DNA from 3 places in the Neobacillus sp. 19 genome. Region 2 is predicted to be linked to each of the others. Evidence: a T-box and tRNA genes for the amino acid it is inferred to sense, from the RefSeq annotation. Region 2 holds a T-box; the other regions hold tRNA genes.
The links. The T-box of region 2 lies ahead of ACO1D1_RS18765 (valine--tRNA ligase). A T-box ahead of a tRNA ligase gene usually reads a tRNA of that ligase, here a tRNA-Val.

Region 1 (10,121 bases), on a different contig from region 2:
GATGAGTGAGAATCTCATCCACCGTATGCCTAAGGTTTCCTGAGGAAGGCTCGTCCGCTCAGGGTTAGTCGGGACCTAAGCCGAGGCCGAAAGGCGTAGGCGATGGACAACAGGTTGATATTCCTGTACCACCTATGAATCGTTTGAGTGATGGGGGGACGCAGGAGGATAGGGTAAGCGCGCTGTTGGATATGCGCGTCTAAGCAGTTAGGCTGGTGAACAGGAAAATCCGTTCACCGTAAAGGCTGAGCTGTGACAGCGAGGGAAATTTAGTACCGAAGTTCCTGATTCCACACTGCCAAGAAAAGCCTCTAGCGAGATTCAAGGTGCCCGTACCGCAAACCGACACAGGTAGGCGAGGAGAGAATCCTAAGGTGAGCGAGAGAACTCTCGTTAAGGAACTCGGCAAAATGACCCCGTAACTTCGGGAGAAGGGGTGCTCTTTAGGGTTCATAGCCCTGAAGAGCCGCAGTGAATAGGCCCAGGCGACTGTTTAGCAAAAACACAGGTCTCTGCGAAGCCGCAAGGCGAAGTATAGGGGCTGACGCCTGCCCGGTGCTGGAAGGTTAAGAGGAGGGGTTAGCGCAAGCGAAGCTCTGAATCGAAGCCCCAGTAAACGGCGGCCGTAACTATAACGGTCCTAAGGTAGCGAAATTCCTTGTCGGGTAAGTTCCGACCCGCACGAAAGGCGTAACGATCTGGGCACTGTCTCAACGAGAGACTCGGTGAAATTATAGTACCTGTGAAGATGCAGGTTACCCGCGACAGGACGGAAAGACCCCGTGGAGCTTTACTGTAGCCTGATATTGAATTTTGGTACAGCTTGTACAGGATAGGTAGGAGCCTGAGAAGCCGGAGCGCTAGCTTCGGTGGAGGCGTCGGTGGGATACTACCCTGGCTGTATTGAAATTCTAACCCGCACCCCTCATCGGGGTGGGAGACAGTGTCAGGTGGGCAGTTTGACTGGGGCGGTCGCCTCCTAAAGAGTAACGGAGGCGCCCAAAGGTTCCCTCAGAATGGTTGGAAATCATTCGTAGAGTGTAAAGGCACAAGGGAGCTTGACTGCGAGACCTACAAGTCGAGCAGGGACGAAAGTCGGGCTTAGTGATCCGGTGGTTCCGCATGGAAGGGCCATCGCTCAACGGATAAAAGCTACCCCGGGGATAACAGGCTTATCTCCCCCAAGAGTCCACATCGACGGGGAGGTTTGGCACCTCGATGTCGGCTCATCGCATCCTGGGGCTGTAGTCGGTCCCAAGGGTTGGGCTGTTCGCCCATTAAAGCGGTACGCGAGCTGGGTTCAGAACGTCGTGAGACAGTTCGGTCCCTATCCGTCGTGGGCGCAGGAAATTTGAGAGGAGCTGTCCTTAGTACGAGAGGACCGGGATGGACGCACCGCTGGTGTACCAGTTGTCTTGCCAAAGGCATCGCTGGGTAGCTATGTGCGGACGGGATAAGTGCTGAAAGCATCTAAGCATGAAGCCCCCCTCAAGATGAGATTTCCCATAGCGTCAAGCTAGTAAGATCCCTGAAAGATGATCAGGTTGATAGGTCAGAGGTGGAAGCGTGGCGACATGTGGAGCTGACTGATACTAATCGATCGAGGACTTAACCATTTTTAATTGGTTGAACTCATTTTTACAAAAAACTTCTTCTGCATTATCTAGTTTTGAGGGAATGAAACCTCAAATAAATAGTCTGGTAACAATGGCGAGAAGGTCACACCCGTTCCCATACCGAACACGGAAGTTAAGCTTCTCAGCGCCGATGGTAGTTGGGGCATGCGCCCCTGTGAGAGTAGGACGTTGCCAGGCTAAGCCCCTAATTGGGGCTATTATTTTGCCTTATTTTATAGTTGGCCCCTTGGTCAAGCGGTTAAGACACCGCCCTTTCACGGCGGTAACACGGGTTCGAATCCCGTAGGGGTCACCATATGGAGGATTAGCTCAGCTGGGAGAGCATCTGCCTTACAAGCAGAGGGTCGGCGGTTCGATCCCGTCATCCTCCACCATAAATAATTATGCCGGTTTAGCTCAATTGGTAGAGCACGACCGAAAATGCTTCTTTGAAAAATCTTCAGCGTACCGACTGAGCTGCTGCTTGAAAAAGCTTTCTGAAGTCGGGACGACGATTACAAAACAAGCGTGTACACATTAATATTTATTCAAAATTATGCCGGTTTAGCTCAATTGGTAGAGCACGACCGAATATGCTTCCTTGAAAAATCTTCAGCGTACCGACGGAGCTGCTGCTTGAATAAGCTTTCTGAAGTCGGGACGACGATAACAAAGCAAGCGTGTACACACCAATGTTTTATCAAAATTATGCCGGTTTAGCTCAATTGGTAGAGCAACTGACTTGTAATCAGTAGGTTGGGGGTTCAAGTCCTCTAGCCGGCACCATAAAAAAATGCGCCCGTAGCTCAATTGGATAGAGCGTCTGACTACGGATCAGAAGGTTATGGGTTCGACTCCTTTCGGGCGCGTTATTATTTTTTTAAAAACGGCGGTGTAGCTCAGCTGGCTAGAGCGTACGGTTCATACCCGTAAGGTCGGGGGTTCGATCCCCTCCGCCGCTACCAAATGATTTTGTGATTTTATATAAAATGGAGGAATACCCAAGTCCGGCTGAAGGGATCGGTCTTGAAAACCGACAGGCGGGTTAAACCGCGCGGGGGTTCGAATCCCTCTTCCTCCGCCATTAAATCACAAAACTTTATTAATTATTATCGCGGGGTGGAGCAGTCTGGTAGCTCGTCGGGCTCATAACCCGAAGGTCGCAGGTTCAAATCCTGTCCCCGCAATATGGTCCGGTAGTTCAGTTGGTTAGAATGCCTGCCTGTCACGCAGGAGGTCGCGGGTTCGAGTCCCGTCCGGACCGCCATTTTTATTCCAGTAGGTATCTACTGTTGAAATATAATTTTTTTGGCTCAGTAGCTCAGTCGGTAGAGCAAAGGACTGAAAATCCTTGTGTCGGCGGTTCGATTCCGTCCTGAGCCATCTTTTTATTTGGAGGGGTAGCGAAGTGGCTAAACGCGGCGGACTGTAAATCCGCTCCCTCAGGGTTCGGCGGTTCGAATCCGTCCCCCTCCACCATCATGGCGGTTGTGGCGAAGTGGTTAACGCATCGGATTGTGGTTCCGACATTCGTGGGTTCGATTCCCATCAGCCGCCCCATTAGTAATAATGAGGCAGCATAGCCAAGTGGTAAGGCAGAGGTCTGCAAAACCTTTATCCCCGGTTCAAATCCGGGTGCTGCCTCCAAATCTTTTCTATGCGGGTGTAGTTTAGTGGTAAAACCTCAGCCTTCCAAGCTGATGTTGTGAGTTCGATTCTCATCACCCGCTCCACCTTTGGGCCTATAGCTCAGCTGGTTAGAGCGCACGCCTGATAAGCGTGAGGTCGATGGTTCAAGTCCATTTAGGCCCATCATCCTAAATATTCTAATTGTTCCGCAGTAGCTCAGTGGTAGAGCAATCGGCTGTTAACCGATCGGTCGTAGGTTCGAATCCTACCTGCGGAGCCATTTTATTTTAGGGAGAAGTACTAAATAGGTTGAAGAGGCACCCCTGCTAAGGGTGTAGGTCGGGTAACCGGCGCGAGGGTCAAATTCTGCCGCCATTCATATAATGCGCCTTTAGCTCAGCTGGATAGAGCATACGCCTTCTAAGCGTACGGTCAGAGGTTCGAATCCTCTAAGGCGCGTATTTTTTACTTTAAGTAACTTAATAGTATCAAAGGTTTAACGACATTAGGGAAAACTAAAGGTATTCTAACTTTAATGAAATTCCTTGATAAAGTCGTTAAGCAAATCAACTTCCAAAACATTATGTTTGGAGGTTTTTTATTTGCAAAAAAAGACTGGGATATTTGATGTTTCCATTAAAGCGGAGTAACGGTGAAAAGCGCTGATTGAAACAGGTTATCCGCTGATAGAACGGTGAAAAGCGCTGATTGAAACAGGTTATCCGCCGATAGAACGGTGAAAAGCGCTGATTGAATCGGGTTATCCGCCGATAGAACGGTGAAAAGCGCTGATTGAAACAGGTTATCCGCTGATAGAACGGTGAAAAGCGCTGATTGAAACAGGTTATCCGCTGATAGAACGGTGAAAAGCGCTGATTGAAACAAGTTATCCGCTAATAGAACGGTGATAAGCACCGGTGGATCCTGTATCTCATTCGAGAGTTACTAGAGCTTTTTCACCATTGAACTCCCCAAATCAGATTAGGGATAGAAATAGATTATTCCTAATGACAGATTGTTCCATATGTATATATAATGAAGGTATCTGAAATTTTTAGGGGGATAAAAGTGGAGAGAAGTCGTGTTTCTGGTTGGCTGTTTAGGAGTTTATTTGTTGTATTGTTTGTTTTACTAGGTTCATATGTTGCTAGTAACCATGCACTTGCTGCGGGAGTGGTGGTGAAGGATTTACAAGTTAGTCCAAAGGAGGCCAAAGTGGGCGATTCCATTAACATCAGCTTAGATGTAGGGATCGATTCGGAGGAGGTTGCTTCTACTGTCTCCCTCACGATACGAGCGGATGATCATGGACAGACCTATGAAAGGGCAGCCTATTTGAAGTATGATGAGGCAACGAAAAAGTATGTTACTCGCTTAAAAGTAGAGGACTTTCATGCAAAAGGGAATTGGAAAGTTAGCGATATAACCGTTCATCTTAATGGGTCCAATTATTCTTTTAAAAATGCTGAATTGTTCCCGGGTGATGCCGCGGCAATCGATTTACGAGCAGGAAATTTTTATGTCGATCCGGCTGGATATCAGCCACAATTAGGATCTGTGAGCATTGATAAGAATCAGGTTTCGTTTGGTACAACATTAAACATTTCGGCAACAGGGTTAAATCATTTAGGAACATATGACTCTACCAAAATTGAAGCCGTTTATCGCACCCCACAGAATGAGTTACGGACGTTTCGATTAAGCGATTCCTCTAATCCACAAGTGGCTTCGATTATGATTGATCATTCGTTTGCGACGGGAACGTGGAAGCTGGATCATATTCTGGTAACGGATCGATACAATGCAAACTATCAATTTTTTTATAATAGCTTCTATTATAAAGAAGGAAATACGAGAGATTTTAGTAACCTGGATTTCACGGTAAAAGCAGCCGCGGGCTGGGTAGATATTAACGGTGAGCGTTACTATTATAATGAAGCGGGAAAACCTGTAACCGGTTGGTTTACTATCAATCAGAAGCGTTATTATTTTGATGAGTCCGGTGTGATGGAGACTGGGTGGATTTTGGTCGATGATCATGAATACTACCTGAATGAAAAGGGCGAAATGGTGGTTGGCTGGAAATATATCGAGGATGGCTGGTATTATTTTTTACCGAATGGTGTGCTCGTGTATGACTGGCAGTATATTAATCACAAATGGTATTTTTTCGATGAATATGGCACGATGATCACTGGGTTTGCGATGATTAATGAAGATATCTACTATTTTAATCATGATGGAGCAATGCAATCGGGCTGGCAGCTCATTGAAGGGGATTGGTATTATTTCAAATCGGGCGGGCAGCTCGTCACAGGCTGGGTTTACTGGAACAAGAATTGGTATTACTTAGACACTGAAGAAGGATATATGGTAACGGGTTCTCATTACATTGGCGGTCAGTTATATATTTTTGATAAAAATGGTGTCATGGCTTCCGGTGGCTGGAAGTACATTAGCGGTAAATGGTATTTCCTCCATTCGAGCGGTGCAGCAGCCATCGATTGGAAACAGGTCGGCGGCAAGTGGTATTACTTTGATCGAAATACGGGAGTGATGGCCACAGGCTGGAAATCTCTTTCCATAAATCAAACACTTTATTTAGCGCCACCCAGTGCGAAAAGTTGGTACTATTTTAACAGCAGCGGCGCCATGACGACAGGATGGGTGTATTTAGGCGGGAAGTGGTACTATCTCAACCATTGGGGCGGCATGGCAACAGGTATCCAATACATAGGCGGTACCAAGTATTATTTCAAACCAAGCGGTGAAATGGCCTCGAAGGAATGGATTAATTTAGGGCCAAACAATAAATATTGGTACTACTATTTAGCTTCAGGCAAACAAGCCGTGGGCTGGCATGTGATTAATGGAAAACGGTATTACTTTGATAAGAATGGGGTCATGCAGTAGCTGCGGTGCCCGGCACGCCTTGAGGTTTATTGAACATTGGGGGGGGTGCCAGCTCACCTAAGGTTTAAAGCGGTGCAGCACAAAGGTGACACAGAGAGCATAGTCTCTCTGTGTTTTTTTAATATAGAAGTAGGGCCTGTCTGCTTCAATGGTTGAGTGGGTATTAAGTCTAAACTTCGTTGAAGGAGTTGTCTACGTAGGTGTCACACGAATATTTTAGTCAAGATTCTAATGTAGGAGTGATCTACGTAGGGGTTACCTGGATTTTTAAGCCCAAAAATCGAAGTAGAACCAATCTACTTAGATGTTTGCCTATAATTGCAGCCCGAATCTAGAAGTAGAACCAATCTACTTAGATGTTCGCCTGAAATTGCAGCCCGAACCTAGAAGTAGAACCAATCTACTTAGATGTTCGCCTGAAATTGCAGTCCGAACCTAGAAGTAGAACCAATCTACTTAGATGTTCGCCTGAAATTGCAGCCCGAACCTAGAAGTAGAACCAATCTACTTAGATGTTCGCCTGAAATTGCAGTCCGAATCTAGAAGTAGAACCAATCTACTTAGATGTTCGCCTGAAATTGCAGTCCGAACCTAGAAGTAGAACCAATCTACTTAGATGTTCGCCTGAAATTGCAGCCCGAACCTAGAAGTAGAACCAATCTACTTAGATGTTCGCCTGAAATTGCAGTCCGAATCTAGAAGTAGAACCAATCTACTTTGATGTTCGCCTGAAATCGCAGCCCGAATCTAGAAGTAGAACCAATCTACTTAGATGTTCGCCTGAAATTGCAGCCCGAATCTAGAAGTAGAACCAATCTACTTAGATGTTCGCCTGAAATTGCAGCCCGAACCTAGAAGTAGAACCATTCTGCGTAGTTGTTCTTCTGATTTTGAGCTGCCGCATTGAAGTAGCCTTTCTACAGCGTTACATGTTCCTCTAAAATCTCAACAACCGTTCCAATTCCCCCCAAAAAAAACAAAAAACCGCCCCCCGGCGGCACTAGCAAAAAAGTGGTTTCTTCTATTAAACTATTAAATGACTAGGCCCATGATGGTACCTGAAATGACGGACGCTAGTGTTGCGCCTAATAATAGTTTTAATGCATACTTTGATACGATACCGCCTTGTTTGTCACTGATGGATTTGATGGAACCTGACACAATTCCCACCGTTCCAAAGTTGGCAAAGCTAACTAAATAAACAGAGACAATGGCAATGGTTTTACTCGAAAGATGGCTGGAGATTTCACCAAAATTCAACATGGCGACAAATTCATTCGTCACTAGTTTTGTTGCCATAATGCCGCCTGCTTGCACGGCTTCACTCCAAGGAACACCCATTATGAAAGCAATTGGTGCAAAAACATAACCAATAACCGTTTGGAAAGAAACGTCAAAAATGCCCATGAAAATCACATTGATCAATGCCATTAAGGAGATAAATCCCAATAACATCGCCGCAACCGTTATGACAATCTTGAATCCATCCATGATGCTGTCTCCAATCATTTGGAAGAAAGGGACTCTTTCATGTTCTTCAATTTGAACTAAATCTTCATTTTCGTCTAAATCGTATGGATTAATGATATTCGCAATGATTAAGGCGCTAAAAATATTCAACACAACCGCTGTGACCACATATTTTGGCTCTAACATCGTCATGTACGCCCCGACCATCGCCATACTGACGGCACTCATTGCCGACGTGCAAATGGTGTAAAGTCTTTTTGGGGATAAAAGCGGGATCTGTTTGATTATCGTTAAGAACACTTCTGGTTGTCCAAGTGCAGCTGTCGATACAGCGAAATAGCTTTCTAGTTTCCCCATTCCGGTGATTTTACTTAACACTAAACCTAAGTATTTAACTAGGAATGGCAGTACTTTTATATAATTAAGGATTCCAATTAACACGGACATGAACACAAGCGGCAATAACGCTACAAAGAAGAACGTAGTCGCGCCCTTATTCACCATTCCGCCAAAGACAAATTGAATTCCCTCATCGGCAATTTTCATTAAGTTTTCAAAAAATACGCCCACTTTGGTAATCGCGATTAGACCGATACTCGTATTCATCATGAAGTACACTAAAACGATTTGCACTGCCAGCATAATGAAAATGCGTTTATATTTTATTTTTTTCCGATCATTACTGAATAAAAAAGCAATAACACCGGCAAACAAAATTCCCGTGATTAAGAAAAGAATATTCATGTGATGCCACTCCTTCTTGATGTTGGCGCTTTCAATTTTTTGTAAAAAAGACAACTTCTATAAAGTGTCAAAATTTGAACTTTATAGAAGTTGAGATCAAGGTTCTATTTTGAATTCGAGAATTGTCCAGCTGCAGCGCCAAGCGGCTAGTAGACTTCGCTAAACGGGCGCTTCCGCTTTTCTTGTTATTTCGTTAAGTTGTTAAAGCTAACCGCGATTTGTGTTCCGACTTTTGCGTTGTGTTTGACTAATTCGATATTGGCATCAAGGCTTTTTCCGTCTGTTAATTCTTTAATTTTTCCGAGTAAGAATGGTGTGCTGTCTTTCCCGTGAATATGGTTTTCTTCTGCTTCTTTGATGGCTTGATCGATAATGCCGTTGATGTAGTCTTCATCCATCGCAAATTCTTCAGGAATTGGGTTGGCGATGACCGCTCCGCCTTTTAGGGTTAATTCCCATTTTGTTTTTAATGTTTCCGCAATTTCATCAACGGAATCAGTAGAGATGTTTAATTTATGTTCACTTTTTCTTGTGTAGAATGCTGGCAGAACTTCTGTTTCATAACCGATGACTGGAACGCCTTTTGTTTCAAGGTATTCTAGTGTAAGGCCTAAATCCAGGATGGATTTCGCGCCGGCACAAATAACGGCAACGTCTGTTTGTGCTAATTCTTCAAGGTCAGCTGAAATATCCATTGTCGTTTCGGCACCTTTATGAACGCCGCCAATACCGCCTGTTACGAAGATTTTGATGTCTGCTAAGTCAGCACAGATCATTGTAGATGCAACCGTTGTTGCGCCTAGTTTTTTTGATGCAACGATGGAAGCAAGGTCACGTCTTGATACTTTTGCCACACCTGAACTTTTACCGAATAGCTCTAATTCGTCGTCTGTTAAACCGATTTTAATTTTTCCGTCAATGATCGCGATGGTCGCAGGAACCGCTCCGTTATCACGCACGATTTGTTCTACTTCACGAGCCATTTTTACGTTTTGCGGATATGGCATACCATGTGAAATAATTGTAGATTCTAAGGCAACGATCGCTTTACCTTCCGCTTTTGCTTGTTGTACCTCTGCAGATAATTCAATATAGTTTTTCATTTAAAATTCCTCCATATCTAATTCGAATTGTTTTTGGGATAATTCTTGTCTCACTGTATGCTTGGACATAATCGTTTTATGGGAATTGACTAAACCGGATTTAATAATGTAATCAAATTCTTTCTTTTGTAACCAGGAATAAATCACGCCTGAACAAAATGAATCGCCGGCACCTGTTACATCGGCAACCACTGGTGTATGAATCGCCGGGTAATGACGAATCTCGCCATTTTCAACTCCTGCCATGACGCCTTTAATTCCATTTGTGACAATAACATTTTTCACGCCTAATGATAACCACTGCTTAACGGAATCTTCCCAATCGTTGTCATCATTGATTTTCGTATTCAAAAATGTTTCGGTTTCATCTTTATTGACAATGAGCCAGGTCACAGCGCTTAACGATTTTGGCAGCCTGTTCATTTTTGGAGATGAGACTGGGATGATGATTAATGGAATGTGATATTTTGATGTGAAAGAACAAAGAAAATCAATCGTTTCCCGTGGACAATTCAAATCCACGATGATACATTTCGCTTTTCTAAGAAAGTTACTGTTTTTGATCAACAGCTCAGGTGTAATATGCTCATACACATCCATGTCTGCTAAGGCAACGGATAAATCTCCGTTCTGGTCTAAAACGGCT
Region 2 (10,121 bases):
TACCTGATTATATAGAATATACAATACTAAGCCAATTGGCATTGTGATTAATGTTGTAATCGTCTCCACGAAAAGATCTTTGCCAAAATAGGATTCTTTCACTCTATAAATAAAATAAAGATTGCAGGAAATAATGATTTGGTTTAACAAATAATAAACGATGACATACAAAACGGCAAGCCATAGTGAGCGGGTGTCGTTTGCTAGGCTTGGGCCTGTCTGCCCTCCAAGGGCATAATAGAGGATCCCGCTGATAAAGGAAACTAAAAAAAACATATTTAAATTTAGCGGCAGCCGGAATAATTCAGCCTTTCGGAGAATCCTTAACTTGAGCAGCAAAACGACGACAGCAATTTGGGCAAATATAATTTCGACAAATAATCCAAAGCGCAAAAAGGTAGCAAGAGCTACCCACTGGATTAAAAAAATAAACATATTATTAATCACAATCGGCATGGATGCCACGATTGATGTTAATAGGAGAAAAGCCAATAAATCTATCCACTGCCCAGAGATATTAGGGGGATAAGTGTTATAGGTGTACCACAATCCTGATGGAACCATCAGCAGCCATACCAGAAATATGGCGATTTTCATTCCTGGTTTTACATCCATCTTATCCACCTTCCCCGACCAATGTTTTTAATTCAAGATAACATTATTTTACCATTTAAAATAGAACTTGTCATAAGGAAATCGTTACATTTTTCAGATATTTACATAAATATGGTTTTGCTTCCGAAATAAAATAGAGTGAACCCGTCACTACTAACAAATCCTTGTCTCCCAACGTTTTCATTTCTTCTAAAAGATAGGATTGCCAATGATCGACTGCCAGTTTGTTGGACGATTGACTAAGGTTGAGCAATTGTTCCGCTTTCTCAGCACGTGGAAAATCAAAGCTGACAAAAGAAATTTGATTAGCAACATGATCAAGCTTGCCAATCATTTCATCCAGCTTTTTATCTGTTAATGCCGCAAATACAATATGGATATTCCGGTCATTGAAGCGGGTAGAAAGTTCATGGACGAGCGTGGTTATGCCTTCTTCATTATGGGCACCGTCAATGATGACGAGCGGTCTTTCTGAAAGAACTTCAAATCTTCCAGGCCAATACGCCTGCATTAATCCGCTTCGGATTCCTTGCTCCGTGACGGTGAAAAGGCCCTTCCCATTTAAATATTGAACAGTCAGGATGGCTAGTGCCGCATTTTCCGTTTGATGCTGGCCCATCATGCTAATCTCGAGATCCTTGAGAGTTTGCAGCGGGGCTGACAATGTGAATTGTTCTCCTCTTGTTAATGATTCGTGGTCACTAATCGAAAACTCCTGATTGATTCTAATGATTGGTGCTGATTTTTTTTCAGCCTGCTCTTCAATCACCCTTAGCGCACCTGATTGTTTGACCGCTGTAAAAACAGGTGTGCCATCTTTAATAATTCCGGCTTTTTCAAAGGCAATTTCCTCATACGTGTTTCCGAGGATATTCGTGTGGTCAAGGCCGATGTTGGTAATAATTGATGCTAGTGGTTGAATGATATTGGTGGAATCAAATCGCCCTCCCAGCCCAACTTCAAAAATAACCATATCTACCTTTTTTATCTTGGCAAAATAATAGAACGCCATCGCAGTAATGACCTCGAATTCGGTCGGTCCGCCAAGCTCTGTCATCTCTAGTTCATCTGCCAGTGGACGAATGACGTTTGCCAGCTGTACAAGTTCCTCATCGGTAATCGGTTTGCCATTGACACTAATTCTTTCGTTAAATTGTTCAATATATGGTGAGGTAAATGTACCAACTGTATAGCCACCCGTCTGGAGAATCGCACGCAAAAAAGTGACGGTTGAACCTTTACCATTAGTCCCGCCAATATGGACAGCCTTGATAATGTCTTCCGGAGACCCAAGCTTGTCCATCATCCATTCCATACGTTTCAAACCAGGCTTAATCCCCAGTCGTAGTCTTCCATGGATCCAGTCTAGGGCTTCATTATATGTCGTAAACAATTTGCTGCACCCCTATCTATATCATTTTATGATTCGCTGATAAAAGTAGAAAATTCGCTGATAAACCGTGTGAATTCGCTGATAAACTATAAAAATTCGCTGATAAATCTCATTTACACACAAAACTAGTTCGTTCGAACGCCATTTTGAATGTTTTTCATAAAGATGAGACGAATTCTATGTTGAATTCGCCTCACCTTACTCATTATCCTCTTAATTCTTTAATACGTGCCTCCACGATCCCTCTTTTTTCAAGATAATCCTTTTCTTTAGCACGTTCTTCGGCAACGACACTTTCAGGTGCCTTTTTCATAAAGCCTTCATTGCTTAATTTCTTTTGAACTCTTTCAACTTCTTTATTTAATTTATCATATTCTTTTTCAAGGCGGGCAATTTCTTCATCGATATTGATCAAGCCTTCAAGCGGCAGGATGATTTCTAAGCCTGTTACTACGGCAGTCATTGCTTTTTCAGGTGCCTCGATGTCAACACCCATTTGCAATTCTTCCGGATTACAGAAGCGTTCAATATAGCTGCGGTTATTCTCGATGGCTTTTAGAACCGTTTCATCCTTTGCCTTCACGAGCATTTTGATTTTCTTGCTCATTGGCGTGTTCACTTCAGCCCGAATATTCCGGACAGAACGTATCATTTCCATAAGCAGCTTCATTTCATGGGCTGCCTGCTCATCGGAAAGCTCTGGTTTCACCACTGGCCATGCTGCAGTTGTAATCGATTCTCCAGCATGCGGAAGGTTCTGCCAAATTTCCTCGGTAATGAACGGCATAAATGGATGCAATAAGCGCATCGTGTTGTCTAATACATAGGCAAGAATCGAACGGGTCGTTTTCTTCGCGGCTTCGTCTTCCCCATATAATGGCAGCTTAGCCATTTCAATATACCAGTCACAGAAATCATCCCAGATAAAGTTGTATAGCGCACGGCCTACTTCACCGAATTCATAACGCTCAGAGAGTCTTGTTACATGTTCAATGGTTTCATTTAAGCGGGTTAAGATCCACTTGTCGGCAACCGATTTTTCGCCGCTGAAATCAATTTCTTCATATGTTAAACCATCCATATTCATTAAGGCAAAGCGGGAGGCATTCCAAATTTTATTGGCGAAGTTCCAAGTGGACTCAACCTTTTCAAAACTAAAACGTAAATCCTGACCTGGCGAACTTCCTGTAGATAGGAAATATCTCAAGGCATCGGCACCGTATTTTTCAATAACATCCATTGGATCCACACCGTTGCCAAGTGATTTACTCATCTTACGTCCTTGTTCATCACGAACAAGACCATGAATCAGAACATCATTAAACGGACGGTCGCCGGTAAACTCGATGCTTTGGAAAATCATTCGCGATACCCAGAAGAAGATAATGTCATAGCCGGTTACAAGTGCATCGGTAGGGAAGTAGCGTTTAAAATCCGCTGCTTCTTTATTAGGCCAGCCCATTGTTGAGAACGGCCATAGCGCTGAGCTGAACCATGTATCCAATACGTCATTATCTTGGTTCCAATTCTCTTCATCTGCTGGTGCCTCAAGCCCAACATATACTTCACCCGTTTCCTTGTGATACCAAGCAGGAATGCGGTGTCCCCACCAAAGCTGACGTGAAATACACCAATCACGGATATTCTCCATCCAGCGCAAGTATGTTTTTTCGAAACGATCAGGAACAAAGTTTACTTTATTTTCTTTGTTTTGCAAGGCAATCGCTTCATCCGCTAGCGGCTGCATTTTGACAAACCATTGAGTGGAAAGGTAAGGTTCAACCACAGCACCGCTGCGTTCAGAGTGACCAACGGAATGAAGATGATCTTCAATTTTGATCAGAACACCTAATTCTTGAAGGTCTTTGACGATTTGCTTGCGGCATTCAAAACGGTCTAAACCATTGTATTTTCCGGCCTTTACATTCATCGAGCCGTCTTCATTCATAACTAGAACACGCTCTAAATTGTGTCGGTTTCCTACTTCAAAGTCGTTCGGGTCATGTGCCGGTGTAATTTTAACTACCCCTGAACCAAATTCCATATCCACATAATCATCGCCGACGATTGGAATCTCACGCCCCACGATTGGCAGAATAACCGTTTTCCCGATTAGGTGCTTGTAACGGTCGTCTTCCGGATGAACCGCAATAGCCGTATCCCCAAGCATCGTTTCTGGACGAGTGGTCGCAATTTCAATGTGACCTGAACCGTCTGCTAATGGGTATCTCATATGATAAAACGCGCCTTGAACATCCTTATAAATTACTTCGATGTCGGACAATGCTGTTTTTGTGGATGGATCCCAGTTAATGATATATTCACCACGGTAAATCAGGCCTTTTTTATAAAGGGTTACGAATACTTCTTTAACAGCATCTGATAAGCCTTCATCAAGGGTGAAACGCTCGCGGCTGTAGTCGAGTCCCAGGCCTAGCTTTGCCCATTGCTGCCGGATGTGGCCGGCATATTCTTCCTTCCATTTCCATGTTTCCTCAACGAATTTTTCCCGGCCTAAATCATAGCGGCTTTTCCCTTCGCTGCGAAGTTTTTCTTCCACCTTTGCCTGTGTGGCAATTCCGGCGTGGTCCATTCCCGGTAACCAAAGTACATCATAGCCTTGCATCCGTTTCATTCGAGTAAGAATATCTTGTAAAGTTGTATCCCAGGCATGACCTAGATGTAGTTTCCCGGTAACATTTGGCGGCGGGATAACGATTGTATAGGGCTGCTTCCCTTCGTCATCTTTCGCCTCGAAAAACTTGCCTTGTAACCACCAGTCATAACGCCCTTTCTCAATCGATTGCGGATCGTATTTAGTCGGCATCGTTAATTCCTTTGTTTCCATTTCCAAATTCCTCCTTCAAAATACAAAAAACCCCATTCGTCATAAAAGGACGAATGGAGTTTGCTTCGCGGTACCACCTTTTTTCCAATCAAAAAAATGATTGGCGCTTAACTTAGATAACGGATTTGATCCGTCCTCCACTAATGGGGCATATAAGCCTTTTCGCAGAAGAAGCTCTTGGGCGACCTTCGGATGTTCCTCTTAGGAAATCTTTCAGCTAGTGATTTCCCTCTCTTGAAGCAGGAGCGCATCGTACTCTTCCCTGTCTTTGCTTATGATTATTTATTATATTGTTATACTACCCAAAAAAGGGGATAGACGTCAATCAGGATGGCCAAAATTTTTATATTTTATACGATATGTCTGATTTCCGGAAACAAACTGGGTATTTATTAATATATATAGATAAATAGTTATTTCATTAGGGGGGGTTTCAGTGGGGAGAAATAATTTTCATAAATACAAACACCGTCCCTGGTTTCGAACGTTTCGCAGATTTTGCGGACAATTAATTGTTCCGTTTGTTATTTTTCAGTTCATTCGAACGATTTTTCTGCCGACTGTCTTTGATGTTTTATTGTTAACATGCTTTATCTTCATCGCCATTTCTATTTACTTTGACATTATTTAAGGAGCCCAAGTTGCAGACATCTACTGCGGCTGGGCTCCTTCTTTTGCCTGCTTTTGCTGGTTTTCGATTTCTGACATTCGCATCACGACATATTCGGAGTTTTTCAAATGCCAATACCGATGCTGAAGCTGGCGGACAAATTTCATTTCATCTCTCGGCGGCTGCTTACGGTAATAGCTTTCAGCGACTTGCATAATCGGGATTGGCAAGGCTAAATAGCTGTAAAATAATAATTTTTCATCCTCTTTAAACGGAAAATACTTAAAATAATGATAAACCCAGTCGAGCGTCGAATCATTCCGTTTGGGATTGGTATTTAAGGCTCTCGATAGGTACGGCAGAAGATCATGGATCGGAGAACCGTAACGGGCGTTTTCAAAATTGATGAAAAAACCATACCCCCGGTCATCGTAAAGAAAATGCTCTGATGACAATTTCCCGTGAGTAATCACCATGCGGGCCTTGTCATTTTCTTTTGTGTTCTCGTACCATTCTTCAAATTTTGTTTTTGAAAATCGCAGTGCCTGGCTTATTTCATTATAGTATAAGCAATATAATAATTGGAATGGTGACATATAGGTCTTTTTCTCACATTGATCGATAAAGCCATCAAGGAATTCCTGATGTTTTTCGAGCTGTTGAATCGTCTTTTCGTAATGTTCCGTTCGTTCTTCTTTGCTGACTGTGATTTCTTTGGCAGACAGCGTATGGAGCCTTGCTAACTCCCGAAAAAGCTGATGGCTTTTTTGCTCCCGGTCTTCCTTTTGGTCGTTAGGCATCCATGGCATGAGATAGTATAGGTTATTCTCATGTAAGACGGCATACCTGCCATCCATGGTCGGATAAATCGGCACGATTCGGTTAAAGCCTTTTTGATAAAGCAGGTGAACATGGCGGATGAAATCCGTCCCAATAGTGGGCGGGATTTTTTTCAAAGCAAAGGTTCCTTTGTTTGAATAAATCTTTTGAACAATGCCGTAATCCTCAATAAAATAGGGCTCGACAAGATAATTTTGTAAAATAGGTGTAATGGATTCTAGTCGATTCGAGTCACTCATGTGATTTCAACTCGCTTTCCAAGCAGAGGGGTGTTCTTTTAAAAGAAGCTGAGCAGGTTAAAAAAACCCGCTCATCCTTTTGGTTCTTGATTATTTTTTCGCTAGTGAACCGGGAATATATAAGACCTGCCCCTCGAAAACATCTTGATTCAGTTCCAAATTGTTGACACGGAGAAGATTTTGGACCGATACATCATACCGGTCTGCCAGACTATCAACTGTATCACCCTTTTGTACGATGCAAACCTTTAATTTAGTTTGGCCGGTACTTTCATCCTTTCGCGCAAAAAACTCTGTCAATGTCATCGACTTCTTTTTCCCGGTCAGCTTTTTCTTTACCTTTTTGACTATATCATCAGATGAAGAAGAAGATGAACTTTCCTCTATTGTTACATCTTCTTCATAATGTGTATTTTGTACTTCCTCCACAACCACTACTTCTTCTTCAAATTCGACATGTTTATGCCCTTCACTTCTTGTTTCCTGGAAGTTCCATACTGGTTCGTAGTCTTCCTCTTCATCCAACTCAACCTGGGGCTGGTAATTAAAGGTTGGGAATTTCGGCAATACCTCAACAGGTTCTTCCTCGTGCTGTTTCTTTGCTTCGGCCTCAAATAGGAAGTTATCTTTATAGCCGCTTTGAACAGCAGGCTGTTCGACCTCTACTTCCTCCTCGTACGTTACTGGTTCGGCACGATGCAGCACCTCATATTCTTGTTCTTCTTCCTCTTGCTGCTGCTCCACTTCATTTCCGTATAACCCGCTGATTGTCAGCTCGGCCGACAGCTTCAAACAGCTGCGTTCTGGCAGAGAATAATCGAATGTTTCTACGAGGACGTCGATATCATAAATGCTTTGAATCCGATTATTCGGAATCGTAATATCAACGGGGAATCGATGTGAAAATTCACAGCTTCCATCTTCCTCGCGTTCCGCCACCCTCTCAACAAATTTCTGAGAGGCAAGCCCTTCCCTTCGCTTACAACATTAGCTTCGTAACTTTTATATTCGCCGGTGAGTTCCAACGAACCACGTATGGTTACGTACTGATCGTTTTCTTGGATGGTGATGTCCGGGTCTAGTGAAATCGAGATAAGCTCTTCGACTTCCTGTCCTTTTCTAAACCACAGCGACTCCTCCAAAGAAAATCGCAGGCACGATTGATTCTCCTGGGACAAAGCGACTCCTCCTTTCGTATCCTCCACGCAAAATCACTATGTCACTTACACTTTATGAAGCAAGGTTTTTAAATATGATAAAAAACACCCACTTAATCAAAGTGGGTGTTAAGAAATCTTTATTTAAGTTTTGAAAAAGCAACTTCTGCTGCTTGAATGGTCTTTTGAATATCCTCATCTGAATGCTCGGTGGATAAGAATAATCCTTCAAATTGGGAAGGCGGGAGGAATACCCCTTGATTCGCCATTTCACGGTAATAGGCTGCAAAGAAGTCCAAATTAGAAGACTTTGCTTTTTCATAGTTAATCACCGCTTCATTGGTAAAGAAGAAACCGATCATCGAACCAGCGCGGTTAAATGTAATAGGAATATCATATTTTTTAGCAGCTGCCTCAAAACCTTTTTGAAGCATGTCGCCTTTACGGATAAATTCCTGGTAGTGCTCTGGCGTTAACTGGCTTAGAGTCTCAAGCCCGGCTGTCATGGCAAGCGGGTTACCTGACAGCGTGCCCGCTTGATAAATTGGGCCGCTTGGAGCGATTTGCTGCATGATTTCTGCCTTACCGCCGTAAGCGCCAACAGGAAGCCCTCCGCCAATTACTTTACCTAAACAGGTAATATCAGGTGTAATATTGAAATAGCCTTGTGCACAATTATAACCAACACGGAACCCGGTCATCACTTCATCAAAAATGAGCAAGGAGCCGTTTGCAGTAGTGATTTCACGAAGCCCTTCCAGGAACCCTGGAAGCGGCGGAACAAGCCCCATATTACCTGCAACAGGTTCGACAATGATACAGGCAATATCTTCGCCAAATTGTTCAAACGCATATTTGACACTTTCAAGATCATTGTAAGGGACAGTGATGGTATTGGATGCGATTCCTTCCGGTACACCAGGACTGTCAGGTAAGCCAAGTGTCGCCACACCTGAACCCGCTTTGATCAATAACGAATCCCCATGTCCATGGTAGCAGCCTTCGAACTTCAAAATCTTGTTCCGGCCTGTATAGCCGCGTGCTAACCGCAATGCGCTCATCGTAGCTTCCGTGCCCGAGTTAACCATCCGCACCACTTCAATTGATGGGACGCGCTCAATCACAAGCTGAGCTAATTTGTTTTCCAATAATGTTGGGGCACCAAAGCTTGTACCTTGTTCAGCTGTTTTTTTCAACGCTTCGACAACTTGGTCATTGGAGTGTCCAAGGATGAGCGGACCCCAAGAAAGGACGTAATCAATATATTCATTGCCATCGATATCGTAAATTTTTGACCCTTTGCCTCTTTCCATAAAAATAGGACTCATATTTACGGATTTAAAGGCGCGCACCGGACTGTTTACACCGCCGGGCATAAGGTTTTGGGCTTCTTTAAATGCTTCAATCGATTTTGTATACGAACGCATTCTGTTCCCTCTTTTCACTAATAATTATTGGTTTTCCTTTAACCAGCGAGCAGCATCTTTGGCATGGTATGTAATAATTAAATCCGCACCAGCACGCTTCATCCCCACTAGCATTTCAAGGACCGTATTTTTCTCATCAACCCAGCCGTTCTGAGCTGCAGCTTTAATCATCGCATATTCACCGCTTACGTTGTAAATAACTACAGGTAAATTAAAGTTATTTTTTATATCACGGACAATATCCAGATATGGCAAGCCAGGCTTCACGATTAAAAAGTCAGCGCCCTCTTGAACATCTGATTCTGCTTCTCTGAATGCTTCCATGCGGTTTGCAGGATCCATTTGATAGGTTTTCCGATCGCCAAATTGCGGCGCTCCTTCTGCTGCCTCGCGGAATGGTCCGTAAAAAGCAGATGCATATTTAACAGCGTATGACATGATTGGGATTTCTGTAAAACCGGCTTCATCCAAACCGGCACGAATAGCTGCTACAAATCCGTCCATCATGTTGGATGGAGCAATAATGTCTGCGCCCGCTTTCGCTTGTGCCACAGCCGTTTTTACAAGCATTTCCAGTGACTCATCGTTCAGGATTTTCTCCCCTTCGACAACGCCGCAATGGCCATGATCTGTATATTCGCACAGGCATGTGTCAGCAACAATAATCATATCCGGGTAGTTTTCTTTAATATAACGAGTTGCTACTTGGACAATCCCATGGTCGTGATATGCTTGCTCGCCGCAGGCATCCTTCGTTTTTGGAATCCCGAATAACAAGACAGATTTAATCCCGTGGGCAACAATATCATCCATTTCTGCCTTAAGATTGTCCATCGATACTTGGAAAACTCCAGGCATGGAGGATACTTCATTACGGATATTTTCCCCTTCATAAATAAACAACGGATAAATAAAGTCCTCAGGTCTTAAGTGATTTTCTCTTACAAGTGCGCGCATATTGGCACTTGAACGTAAACGGCGATGACGTGAAA
Region 3 (10,121 bases), on a different contig from region 2:
GCTCAGATCCACTTTGATGCGGATGGGAATTCACCTTACTTGGCACCCCATGTGTTGCCCAGCGGGTATGGCCAATTCCGATATTTGCCATTACATCTTCGTCCACGATTTCACGCAAATCGGCAATGCGGCCTTTTTCTTTAAACACATGAATGCCGTTCTCATTTTTCACAGCGATCCCGGCTGAATCATAGCCTCTATATTCAAGCTTTTCTAAACCTTTTAATAAAATTTCCTTCGAGTCGTTATGACCAATATATCCAACAATTCCACACATTTTTATATGTCCTCCCTAATACAGGGGGCAAGGTGCTTCTTCGAGGGCAGACTTGCCCCCTTATCTCTGTTTTTTTGTCAGGTATCTGTCTATACCTTTTTAAACATTACGATTAGTATGCGCATTTCCTTCTCTTTGTGCACAGAGTTGCCTCCATGTTTTAAAGAAGAAATTAACGGCCCTGCGTCACAGCCGGGAGGTATCCGCCGAATGTTTCGATAAACCTCCACCTCGTCAACTAATCTAACCTCTGAAGATTAGTTCAGGCGCTTTTTTTATTCCTGTTCCTTCTGCTCCTACCCTCCTTTCAAAGCATGGTGACCAACTGCTGCTTTAAAATTCAAAGCAGATTAATCTTACATGATTTGTCAGTCGTCCGTCAACTAAAACTATAAATGGTTCAAATTTTGTTCAAGAACCATTCATAATAAAATATGCATAAGGAGACAGTTTCGTACTGTTCCTTATGCATAAATTTTAAGCTTTATTCTTTTAATTCCATTTCTTCTTTTACCACTGTGACAATGCGGTCTACATAGGATGCACACAATTCCTCAGTGGATGCCTCTCCCATCACACGGACGAGCGGCTCAGTTCCGGATGGACGGACGAGAATTCTTCCATCTCCAGCCATTTCCGCTTCAACTTGTTCAATGACCTCTTTTACCTTAGCATTATCGGTCACATGATGTTTATCGGTGACTCGTACATTCACAAGCTTTTGCGGATACTTTTTCATTTCTCCGGCAAGCTCTGATAAAGGTTTTCCAGTCGCCTTCATAATATTCACTAACTGAAGCCCTGATAATAGGCCGTCCCCAGTTGTATTGTAGTCCAAGAATATAATATGACCAGATTGCTCACCGCCAAGATTAAAGCCGTTTTTCTTCATTTCCTCGACAACATAACGGTCGCCCACTGCTGTTGGCACACTATGAATACCATGGGTTTCAAGTGCCTTATAAAAACCAAGGTTGCTCATGACCGTAGAAACAATCGTTCCATGCTTTAAGCGCCCTTGTTCCTTCAGATACTTGCCACAAATATACATGATCTGGTCGCCATCGACAATTGTACCATTTTCATCAATCGCGATTAACCGGTCGCCATCCCCATCAAAGGACAGCCCCACATCGGCACCCTTTTCCTTTACTAAAGCAGCTAATGCCTCCGGATGGGTAGAACCAACGCCTTCATTGATATTTAACCCGTTTGGTGATGCCCCCATTGTAGATAGGTCAGCATCTAAATCGGCAAATAAATGCGACGCCAATGATGAAGTTGCTCCGTGCGCACAATCTAATGCAATATGGATGCCAGAGAAATCTTCCTCAACGGTATTTTTCAAGTATTGCAGGTATTTCTGTCCGCCTTCAAAATAATCCATCACTTGCCCCAGTTCAGCACCAGTTGGCCGCGGTAATTGATCTTCTGGTAAATCAATGAGCCCTTCAATTTCTAACTCTTGGTCATCGGATAGTTTAAAGCCATCCGGCCCGAAAAATTTTATTCCATTATCAGCCACAGGGTTATGAGAAGCAGAAATCATGACTCCCGCCTGTGCTCCCAATGCTTTTGTTAAGTAGGCAACACCCGGAGTGGAAATGACGCCTAAACGCATGACCTCTGCACCAATAGAAAGTAAGCCGGCAACAAGAGCTCCCTCAAGCATATGCCCTGAAATACGTGTATCACGCCCAATCAATACTTTTGGACGATCCTTATCCTTTGTTAATACATACCCGCCAAAGCGACCTAATTTAAAGGCCATTTCAGGTGTTAATTCGCTATTTGCAATGCCGCGTACCCCATCGGTACCGAAATATTTTCCCATTTAAAAATCTCTCCTTCAACATATCAATTGCTGGATCTTATGCGTTATTCGTTATCGTAACTTTTGCTGTCGATTTATCAGGCTTCCAGTTGACATCTGTCGGGCCTTCTACCTGAATTTTAACATCGTGACTTCCTTCCGATAATCCGGATAAGTCGATGAAAACAGTAAAGTCTTCCGGGCCAATATTCGAAACTGTCCCACTTATGCCATTCACCATAATATTAATCGTTTGGCTCGCGGGGTCATTCAACTCTGCCTTAAGGGTGTCAGTTAACCCTTGGATTTTCACTGGTACACCAGAGACGGTTGTCTCTTCTTGTTTTTTGACCACTATGGTTGCTTTTACCGTTTGCGGAGACACCTTCGAGACCCCATTTGAGATGATGACAGGTAAGGTTAGAGTGGTGTTTTCAGAAATTTTACTAAGATCCACTTCCACTCTTACATTTTCTGTGTTTTTCAGAACATCGTCATTCCCTGTAATCGTCGCTTCTTTTTCATCAATATCGATCGATTCAATCGTAACACCCGGTGGAGGTGTGCCTTTTTTGACAATATTGATGGGAACCGTTTTCGTATTACTCTTAATGGGGATCGTCATTTTGACTGTCTCCGGCTCCACGACAACATTCAGCTTGTTTAATTCCTTGTCTAGTACTTGTATCCGTGCTTCTTTCGTAATGGAAGCTTTCAGTTTACCCTTTTCCTCAATCGTCGCCTTCACATAGGTAATTCGGTCAATTACATCTTTAGCACCGGTAATTTTTACTTTACTTGGCTCAACAACAGGTTGTCCTGCTGAATAACCTTCTTCAATTTGGCTAGAGTTAAATTCGGCATCGACTTTAAATTCCTTCGTTATCTTTTCTTGGATCGTGACATTTACACTAGCCGGTTTCAACGTCGCCTTCAATTTATCAGATAAATTCCTCACCTTAAGGTTTACCTTCTGTTTTCCTATCTTTGCATCGGTCAAATCGACATACACTTCAAAGTTCTTTGAAGCTTTAGCAGACTGGACATGGGTGAGAGGCCCTTTGATAGTAATATCAACCGTGTTGGGAATACCGGATACGACTAAATTTTCTGTATCATAATAAACCTTTACAGGTATATCCTGAATGGTTTCTGTGGCTTTTTCGCCAGGGACATTCACATCTGATAATTTTTTCCCTGTATTGGGCACAGAAGAATATAACAGGACTGCCAATAACAAGGCCAGAACTTTTAAGAACCAAGGGTTATCCATCAGTTTATCCATTGCTTTTCCCCCTCCAGTTCCAACGAGCTGAAGAAGCTTGTTTCGTTTTGTTTTGAATCACCATTTCACTCGTAAGGAGCGCTTTTAATTCCTCTAACTTTAGATCGCGGTGGAGTTCACCATTTTTGGTCAGTGAAATATTACCTGTCTCTTCCGATACGACGACTGTTACACTATCGGTGACTTCACTGATTCCTAATGCAGCCCGATGTCTAGTACCCAGTTCCTTTGAAATAAACGGGCTTTCGGATAAAGGAAGATAGCAGGCTGCTGCTGAAACATTATTTCTTTGAATAATAACTGCACCATCATGTAGTGGTGTATTAGGTATAAAAATATTTATGAGCAATTCCAATGAAATATTGGAGTTTAATTGGATTCCAGTTTCTATGTAATCACTCATGCCCGTTTCTCGTTCAATTGAGATTAATGCTCCGATTCGTCGCTTTGCCATATAATCGGTCGCTTTTAAAATGGCTTCGACTGTTTTTTCCTGATTATCATCATCCTGTGTTCTGCTGCTGGAAAAAAATCGCCCTCTTCCTAATTGCTCAAGGGCCCTTCTAAGTTCAGGCTGAAAGATAATGATAACGGCAAGAAATCCCCAATTTATGGCCTGTTGCATCATCCAGCTTAATGTCGTTAAACCAAGCCACTCACCGACCACTCTGACAAGAAGAATAACGAGAATTCCTTTTAATAACTGAACAGCCTTCGTTCCTCTTATCACATTGATCAGCTTGTAAATGACATACCATACGAGGACAATATCAACAATACTAGCTAGATACTTCCATACAGTAAAATCAGCAAACTGCATTGTTCTTCCTCCGTAACTTTCTTAAAACGTATAGTGAACCAATTTATTATACCATAAAGTGAAACGTACACCTTACCCCTATTATATGTTACTGGTTAAAAAAACAAATCACTCTAGTGCGAGTGATTTGTTTTTATTGGGTTTCCGGCTGGTCAAAGATATCAATGACCTCTTGCGCTGTCTTTTTCATATGATACCAAATCCAGTCAAAGACTTCATTTACTTCTTCAATTTGTCCTGTGACGTGACCGGCTGAGGCAAGGTACTTTTCCCCATTAATGACTGTTACATCCCCTTGGACTTCACCTTCTATTTTCAATTTCCCATTGCGAACGACCACATCCCCTTTGACCGTTTCCCCCTTGGGAACAATGACAGTATTATTTTTGACGACTAAATTCTCTTGCTTTGATACAGAAAATTCACGGTCTTGACTCCAGGTGGAAAACAAACTTCCCACCATTAATATTATGAAAACAGAGGCAGCTGCTAGCATTGGATGATTTCTTAACCAGCGCTGCATCGAAACTTTTTTCTTTTCTTTCGGCAGTCGCGCCAATACATTGGCTGTAAAATCTGCGGGAGCCTGCATATGTGATAGACTTTCGACAAAGGCAATCGTCTTTTTTAATTCATTAAAAATCTCTTCACATTCTTTACAGCTTTGGAGGTGTTCCCGTAAAATTCGTTCCTTTTCAGGCTCAATTTCTTCGTCTAGGTATTCGTGCATTAGTTCGATGATCTGTTCTGGACACATATTTGGTTTCACCTCTATCACACATATCGTAATTGTTGTCTTAATGCTTCACGGCCGCGGTGAATTCTTGTTTTTACAGTTCCGAGAGGCAAGTCAAGAATTTCACTTATTTCATTTAAGGACATCTCTTCAATGTATTTTAATACAATGGGAGACCGGTATTTTTCCGGCAGCTTTAAAATTTCCTTCTGCACCGTCTCATGCAGTTCTAAACTCTCTACCTCCGACTCCGGAAGCGGTGTGTTGGAAGGAACCTGTGAATACATGGTTAATCCTTCTGTTCCAGCTACCTCTGCATCTAAATAATGATCGGGTTTCTTTTTTCGCATTCGATCAATACAAAGATTGGTGGCAATCCGAAAAAGCCATGTGGAAAATTTCAAATCCTGGTTAAACGAGCGGATATTCACATACGCACGGATAAATGCCTCCTGCGCCATGTCCTCTGCTTCGTGGCGATTTCCGAGCATTCTAAAACATAGCTGATAAACACTATTTTTATATATTTCAACGATTTCACCATAGGCATCCTGATCACCTTTGATGACTTGCTTTATTCTCTTTTTTACAATAGCTTCCATTAAGTTTCCTCAGCTCCAATGCTGCTATACGATAATACGAATCGCTAGCGAAAAAGTTTCGTTTTCCACGAAAAACTTCTTAATCCCTATAATTTTAACAAAAATTTACTAAAGGGGGGTAAAATAAGTTTAAAGTTTTTCCTAGGGGAAATACAAATAATAGGGTAATACTTCAATTTGTGGGAATCTCCCCGCAATCGCAGGTTAAAAAATAGGGATGTGACGGCATGTATGAGTGCGGAATTTCGCGATTTAATGAAGGAAATTGAAAATTGCCGAGACAAAATGGTTCAATTAGCATCAGAAACTTCATTAAGCAATCATCAGGTAATCGAAACAAGTAAGAGACTGGATCATTTATTAAATCAATTACTACATAAAAGATAGGCAGCTGCAATGGTTCGGTTCGCAGCTGCCTTTTTCTTTATGGCTCTGTTAAACGTGGCTGTTGATTTCCGCTACATCCGCTTCGCTTTCCGCGGGGCGGGCGGTGAGCCTCCTCGGCGCTAAAGCGCCTGTGGGGTCTCTCCTGTCCCGCTGTTCCCGCAGGAGTCTCGCGGCTTCCGCTCCAATCAACAGTGGTAAAAAATCAACAATAAACTATAACAGAACCTTCTTTATAAAAGTTTTTCACCGAATAATGAACCCATTAACCCGACAGCAACAGAGGCTGTTTTATTTTTTTCATCTAATATTGGGTTTACTTCCACAAATTCCGCTGAAGTAATAATCTTTGCTTCTTCCAGCATTTCCATTGCCAGATGGCTTTCACGGTAGCTGATGCCGCCCATGACCGGTGTACCCACACCAGGACATTCACTTGGATCCAAACCATCTAAATCAAGAGAGAGATGAACACCATCAGTTCTTTCCTTAAGGTAGGCAATCGTTTCTTCCATAACCTTCGCCATTCCCATCCGGTCAATTTCGTGCATCGTATAAACCTTTATTCCTGTTTCTTTAATTAAGATTCTTTCCCCTTCATCAAGTGATCTGGCACCAATGATTACTACATTCTCAGGTTTAACCTTTGGAGCGTATCCGCCAATTTCCGTTAATTTCTTGTGCCCTAATCCAATGCTGGCTGCTAAGGGCATCCCATGGATGTTTCCAGACGGACTTGTCTCCGCTGTATTCAAATCACCGTGGGCATCGTACCAAATCACGCCAAGGTTCTTGAAGTGTTTGGAAACGCCGGCTAATGTCCCGATTGCAATGCTATGGTCACCACCAAGGACCAGTGGAAATGCACCTGATTGCACGGCTTCATCCACCTTTTCAGCAAGCATGGAGGTTTTTTCAGCCACTAAATCTAAATTTCTCAAGTTGGATTCTTCGTCTACAACTACTTCGGGTCTCCCGATTGGTATGTCTCCTAAATCATGAATTTCATCAAAAAGAGGTGTTAGTCGTTCATTAATCCCTGCATAACGGATGGCACTCGGCCCCATATCAACCCCGCGGCGCATTTGCCCTAAATCCATCGGCATCCCAATTATCGAAAGTTTTCTGCTCATCTCTCGCATTCCCCCTAGCTCTTTATAGGTACTATTTTAACCGCTTTCATAGGAATGACTCAACTCGACAAAATGGTGTATATATATGCGGAGAATATCAAAAAAGCAGGCTCTGAATCATAAGGGCTGCTGGAATACTTTTGTGCGAAGATTTAGGCAGAAAGGGTTCCAATACGGTCTATTGGAACCCTTTCGCTTTATTTTTTTGCTGGAACGGGCTCCAATACTGGCTATTGGAACCCCTTTGCTTTATCTTTTTGCTGGAACGGGCCCCAATATGAGCCATTGGAACCCTTTTGCTCGAAAAATAGACATATAAAAATAAAAAAAGCCTTAAATCAGCAACCTGATTTAAAGCGAAATATGTAGTGTGATGGTGGAGCCTAGCGGGATCGAACCGCTGACCTCCTGCGTGCAAAGCAGGCGCTCTCCCAGCTGAGCTAAGGCCCCGTATTCAATTGGAGCGGAAGACGGGATTCGAACCCGCGACCCCCACCTTGGCAAGGTGGTGTTCTACCACTGAACTACTTCCGCATATTCACAGATAAAAACCCAAAAGAAAAAATTCGTCTGGGCTTTTACCTATAAGTTATGAGCCATGAAGGACTCGAACCTTCGACCCTCTGATTAAAAGTCAGATGCTCTACCAACTGAGCTAATGGCTCATGGCTGGGCTAGCTGGATTTGAACCAACGCATGTCGCAGTCAAAGTGCGATGCCTTACCGCTTGGCTATAGCCCAATAAGAAGTAATTAAATCTAGTATGTCCATTATTTTTAAAAATATGAATGGTGGAGGGGGACGGATTCGAACCGCCGAACCCGGAGGGAGCGGATTTACAGTCCGCCGCGTTTAGCCACTTCGCTACCCCTCCATATTCAATTTAAAAAAGGTGCCGGCGAGAGGACTTGAACCCCCAACCTACTGATTACAAGTCAGTTGCTCTACCAATTGAGCTACCCCGGCATATGGTTTAAAAAATATAGTGTTAACATAAAGATATTATGGTGGAGGATGACGGGATCGAACCGCCGACCCTCTGCTTGTAAGGCAGATGCTCTCCCAGCTGAGCTAATCCTCCAAAATGGTGACCCCTACGGGATTCGAACCCGTGTTACCGCCGTGAAAGGGCGGTGTCTTAACCGCTTGACCAAGGGGCCGAATGTTATTAAAATAGGTAAGCTTCCAAGCGGGCTCGAACCGCTGACCTCTTCCTTACCATGGAAGTGCTCTACCTACTGAGCTATGGAAGCATAGCTGATATTCTTAGCTGCATAAAAATGGCTCCGCAGGTAGGACTCGAACCTACGACCGATCGGTTAACAGCCGATAGCTCTACCACTGAGCTACTGCGGAACGATAGTATATAGCCTGGCAACGTCCTACTCTCACAGGGACGCATGTCCCAACTACCATCGGCGCTGAGAAGCTTAACTTCCGTGTTCGGTATGGGAACGGGTGTGACCTTCTCGCCATTGTTACCAGACTATTTTTTTAGACACTATTTATTATAATGTCTATTTTACTTTTTGCAAGAGAAATTTTTCATTCCCTCAAAACTAGATAATGCAGAAGAAGTTTTTGTAAAAACGAGTTCAACCACTTAAAAATGGTTAAGTCCTCGATCGATTAGTATCAGTCAGCTCCACATGTCGCCACGCTTCCACCTCTGACCTATCAACCTGATCATCTTTCAGGGATCTTACTAGCTTGACGCTATGGGAAATCTCATCTTGAGGGGGGCTTCATGCTTAGATGCTTTCAGCACTTATCCCGTCCGCACATAGCTACCCAGCGATGCCTTTGGCAAGACAACTGGTACACCAGCGGTGCGTCCATCCCGGTCCTCTCGTACTAAGGACAGCTCCTCTCAAATTTCCTGCGCCCACGACGGATAGGGACCGAACTGTCTCACGACGTTCTGAACCCAGCTCGCGTACCGCTTTAATGGGCGAACAGCCCAACCCTTGGGACCGACTACAGCCCCAGGATGCGATGAGCCGACATCGAGGTGCCAAACCTCCCCGTCGATGTGGACTCTTGGGGGAGATAAGCCTGTTATCCCCGGGGTAGCTTTTATCCGTTGAGCGATGGCCCTTCCATGCGGAACCACCGGATCACTAAGCCCGACTTTCGTCCCTGCTCGACTTGTAGGTCTCGCAGTCAAGCTCCCTTGTGCCTTTACACTCTACGAATGATTTCCAACCATTCTGAGGGAACCTTTGGGCGCCTCCGTTACTCTTTAGGAGGCGACCGCCCCAGTCAAACTGCCCACCTGACACTGTCTCCCACCCCGATGAGGGGTGCGGGTTAGAATTTCAATACAGCCAGGGTAGTATCCCACCGACGCCTCCACCGAAGCTAGCGCTCCGGCTTCTCAGGCTCCTACCTATCCTGTACAAGCTGTACCAAAATTCAATATCAGGCTACAGTAAAGCTCCACGGGGTCTTTCCGTCCTGTCGCGGGTAACCTGCATCTTCACAGGTACTATAATTTCACCGAGTCTCTCGTTGAGACAGTGCCCAGATCGTTACGCCTTTCGTGCGGGTCGGAACTTACCCGACAAGGAATTTCGCTACCTTAGGACCGTTATAGTTACGGCCGCCGTTTACTGGGGCTTCGATTCAGAGCTTCGCTTGCGCTAACCCCTCCTCTTAACCTTCCAGCACCGGGCAGGCGTCAGCCCCTATACTTCGCCTTGCGGCTTCGCAGAGACCTGTGTTTTTGCTAAACAGTCGCCTGGGCCTATTCACTGCGGCTCTTCAGGGCTATGAACCCTAAAGAGCACCCCTTCTCCCGAAGTTACGGGGTCATTTTGCCGAGTTCCTTAACGAGAGTTCTCTCGCTCACCTTAGGATTCTCTCCTCGCCTACCTGTGTCGGTTTGCGGTACGGGCACCTTGAATCTCGCTAGAGGCTTTTCTTGGCAGTGTGGAATCAGGAACTTCGGTACTAAATTTCCCTCGCTGTCACAGCTCAGCATACGCGGAGAACGGATTTTCCTATTCACCAGCCTAACTGCTTAGACGCGCATATCCAACAGCGCGCTTACCCTATCCTCCTGCGTCCCC

Region 1: it has a tRNA-Val gene. The T-box ahead of ACO1D1_RS18765 (valine--tRNA ligase) is inferred to sense a tRNA for this amino acid. The anticodon was not compared.
Region 3: it has a tRNA-Val gene. The T-box ahead of ACO1D1_RS18765 (valine--tRNA ligase) is inferred to sense a tRNA for this amino acid. The anticodon was not compared.

Annotation. Positions count from the first base shown of each region.
Region 1 is NZ_JBMPZU010000062.1:39,789-49,909, forward strand. It holds rRNA gene ACO1D1_RS20490 (23S ribosomal RNA) at 1-1,616, shown strand, start outside; rRNA gene rrf (5S ribosomal RNA) at 1,698-1,814, shown strand; tRNA gene ACO1D1_RS20500 (tRNA-Glu) at 1,858-1,932, shown strand; tRNA gene ACO1D1_RS20505 (tRNA-Val) at 1,936-2,011, shown strand; tRNA gene ACO1D1_RS20510 (tRNA-Thr) at 2,327-2,402, shown strand; tRNA gene ACO1D1_RS20515 (tRNA-Arg) at 2,412-2,485, shown strand; tRNA gene ACO1D1_RS20520 (tRNA-Met) at 2,505-2,581, shown strand; tRNA gene ACO1D1_RS20525 (tRNA-Ser) at 2,608-2,700, shown strand; tRNA gene ACO1D1_RS20530 (tRNA-Met) at 2,730-2,803, shown strand; tRNA gene ACO1D1_RS20535 (tRNA-Asp) at 2,807-2,883, shown strand; tRNA gene ACO1D1_RS20540 (tRNA-Phe) at 2,927-2,999, shown strand; tRNA gene ACO1D1_RS20545 (tRNA-Tyr) at 3,011-3,095, shown strand; tRNA gene ACO1D1_RS20550 (tRNA-His) at 3,101-3,176, shown strand; tRNA gene ACO1D1_RS20555 (tRNA-Cys) at 3,190-3,263, shown strand; tRNA gene ACO1D1_RS20560 (tRNA-Gly) at 3,276-3,349, shown strand; tRNA gene ACO1D1_RS20565 (tRNA-Ile) at 3,355-3,428, shown strand; tRNA gene ACO1D1_RS20570 (tRNA-Asn) at 3,451-3,525, shown strand; tRNA gene ACO1D1_RS20575 (tRNA-Arg) at 3,631-3,704, shown strand; gene ACO1D1_RS20580 (hypothetical protein) at 3,882-4,130, opposite strand; gene ACO1D1_RS20585 (hypothetical protein) at 4,314-6,158, shown strand; gene ACO1D1_RS20590 (NupC/NupG family nucleoside CNT transporter) at 7,191-8,372, opposite strand; gene ACO1D1_RS20595 (pseudouridine-5'-phosphate glycosidase) at 8,558-9,475, opposite strand; gene ACO1D1_RS20600 (PfkB family carbohydrate kinase) at 9,476-10,121, opposite strand, start outside.
Region 2 is NZ_JBMPZU010000058.1:200,426-210,546, forward strand. It holds gene ACO1D1_RS18755 (sensor domain-containing diguanylate cyclase) at 1-615, opposite strand, end outside; gene ACO1D1_RS18760 (bifunctional folylpolyglutamate synthase/dihydrofolate synthase) at 686-2,008, opposite strand; gene ACO1D1_RS18765 (valine--tRNA ligase) at 2,214-4,856, opposite strand; T-box leader at 4,899-5,134, opposite strand; gene ACO1D1_RS18770 (hypothetical protein) at 5,293-5,487, shown strand; gene ysxE (spore coat protein YsxE) at 5,508-6,545, opposite strand; gene ACO1D1_RS18780 (LysM peptidoglycan-binding domain-containing protein) at 6,636-7,484, opposite strand; gene ACO1D1_RS18785 (hypothetical protein) at 7,373-7,750, opposite strand; gene hemL (glutamate-1-semialdehyde 2,1-aminomutase) at 7,843-9,129, opposite strand; gene hemB (porphobilinogen synthase) at 9,154-10,121, opposite strand, start outside.
Region 3 is NZ_JBMPZU010000099.1:2,627-12,747, reverse strand. It holds gene glmS (glutamine--fructose-6-phosphate transaminase (isomerizing)) at 1-277, opposite strand, end outside; gene glmM (phosphoglucosamine mutase) at 762-2,111, opposite strand; gene ACO1D1_RS26415 (CdaR family protein) at 2,149-3,375, opposite strand; gene cdaA (diadenylate cyclase CdaA) at 3,368-4,195, opposite strand; gene rsiW (anti-sigma-W factor RsiW) at 4,329-4,952, opposite strand; gene sigW (RNA polymerase sigma factor SigW) at 4,970-5,533, opposite strand; gene ACO1D1_RS26395 (aspartyl-phosphate phosphatase Spo0E family protein) at 5,765-5,920, shown strand; gene rocF (arginase) at 6,151-7,050, opposite strand; tRNA gene ACO1D1_RS26385 (tRNA-Ala) at 7,425-7,500, opposite strand; tRNA gene ACO1D1_RS26380 (tRNA-Gly) at 7,510-7,584, opposite strand; tRNA gene ACO1D1_RS26375 (tRNA-Lys) at 7,643-7,715, opposite strand; tRNA gene ACO1D1_RS26370 (tRNA-Gln) at 7,717-7,791, opposite strand; tRNA gene ACO1D1_RS26365 (tRNA-Tyr) at 7,840-7,924, opposite strand; tRNA gene ACO1D1_RS26360 (tRNA-Thr) at 7,944-8,016, opposite strand; tRNA gene ACO1D1_RS26355 (tRNA-Val) at 8,056-8,131, opposite strand; tRNA gene ACO1D1_RS26350 (tRNA-Glu) at 8,136-8,210, opposite strand; tRNA gene ACO1D1_RS26345 (tRNA-Thr) at 8,231-8,303, opposite strand; tRNA gene ACO1D1_RS26340 (tRNA-Asn) at 8,332-8,406, opposite strand; rRNA gene rrf (5S ribosomal RNA) at 8,420-8,536, opposite strand; rRNA gene ACO1D1_RS26330 (23S ribosomal RNA) at 8,660-10,121, opposite strand, start outside.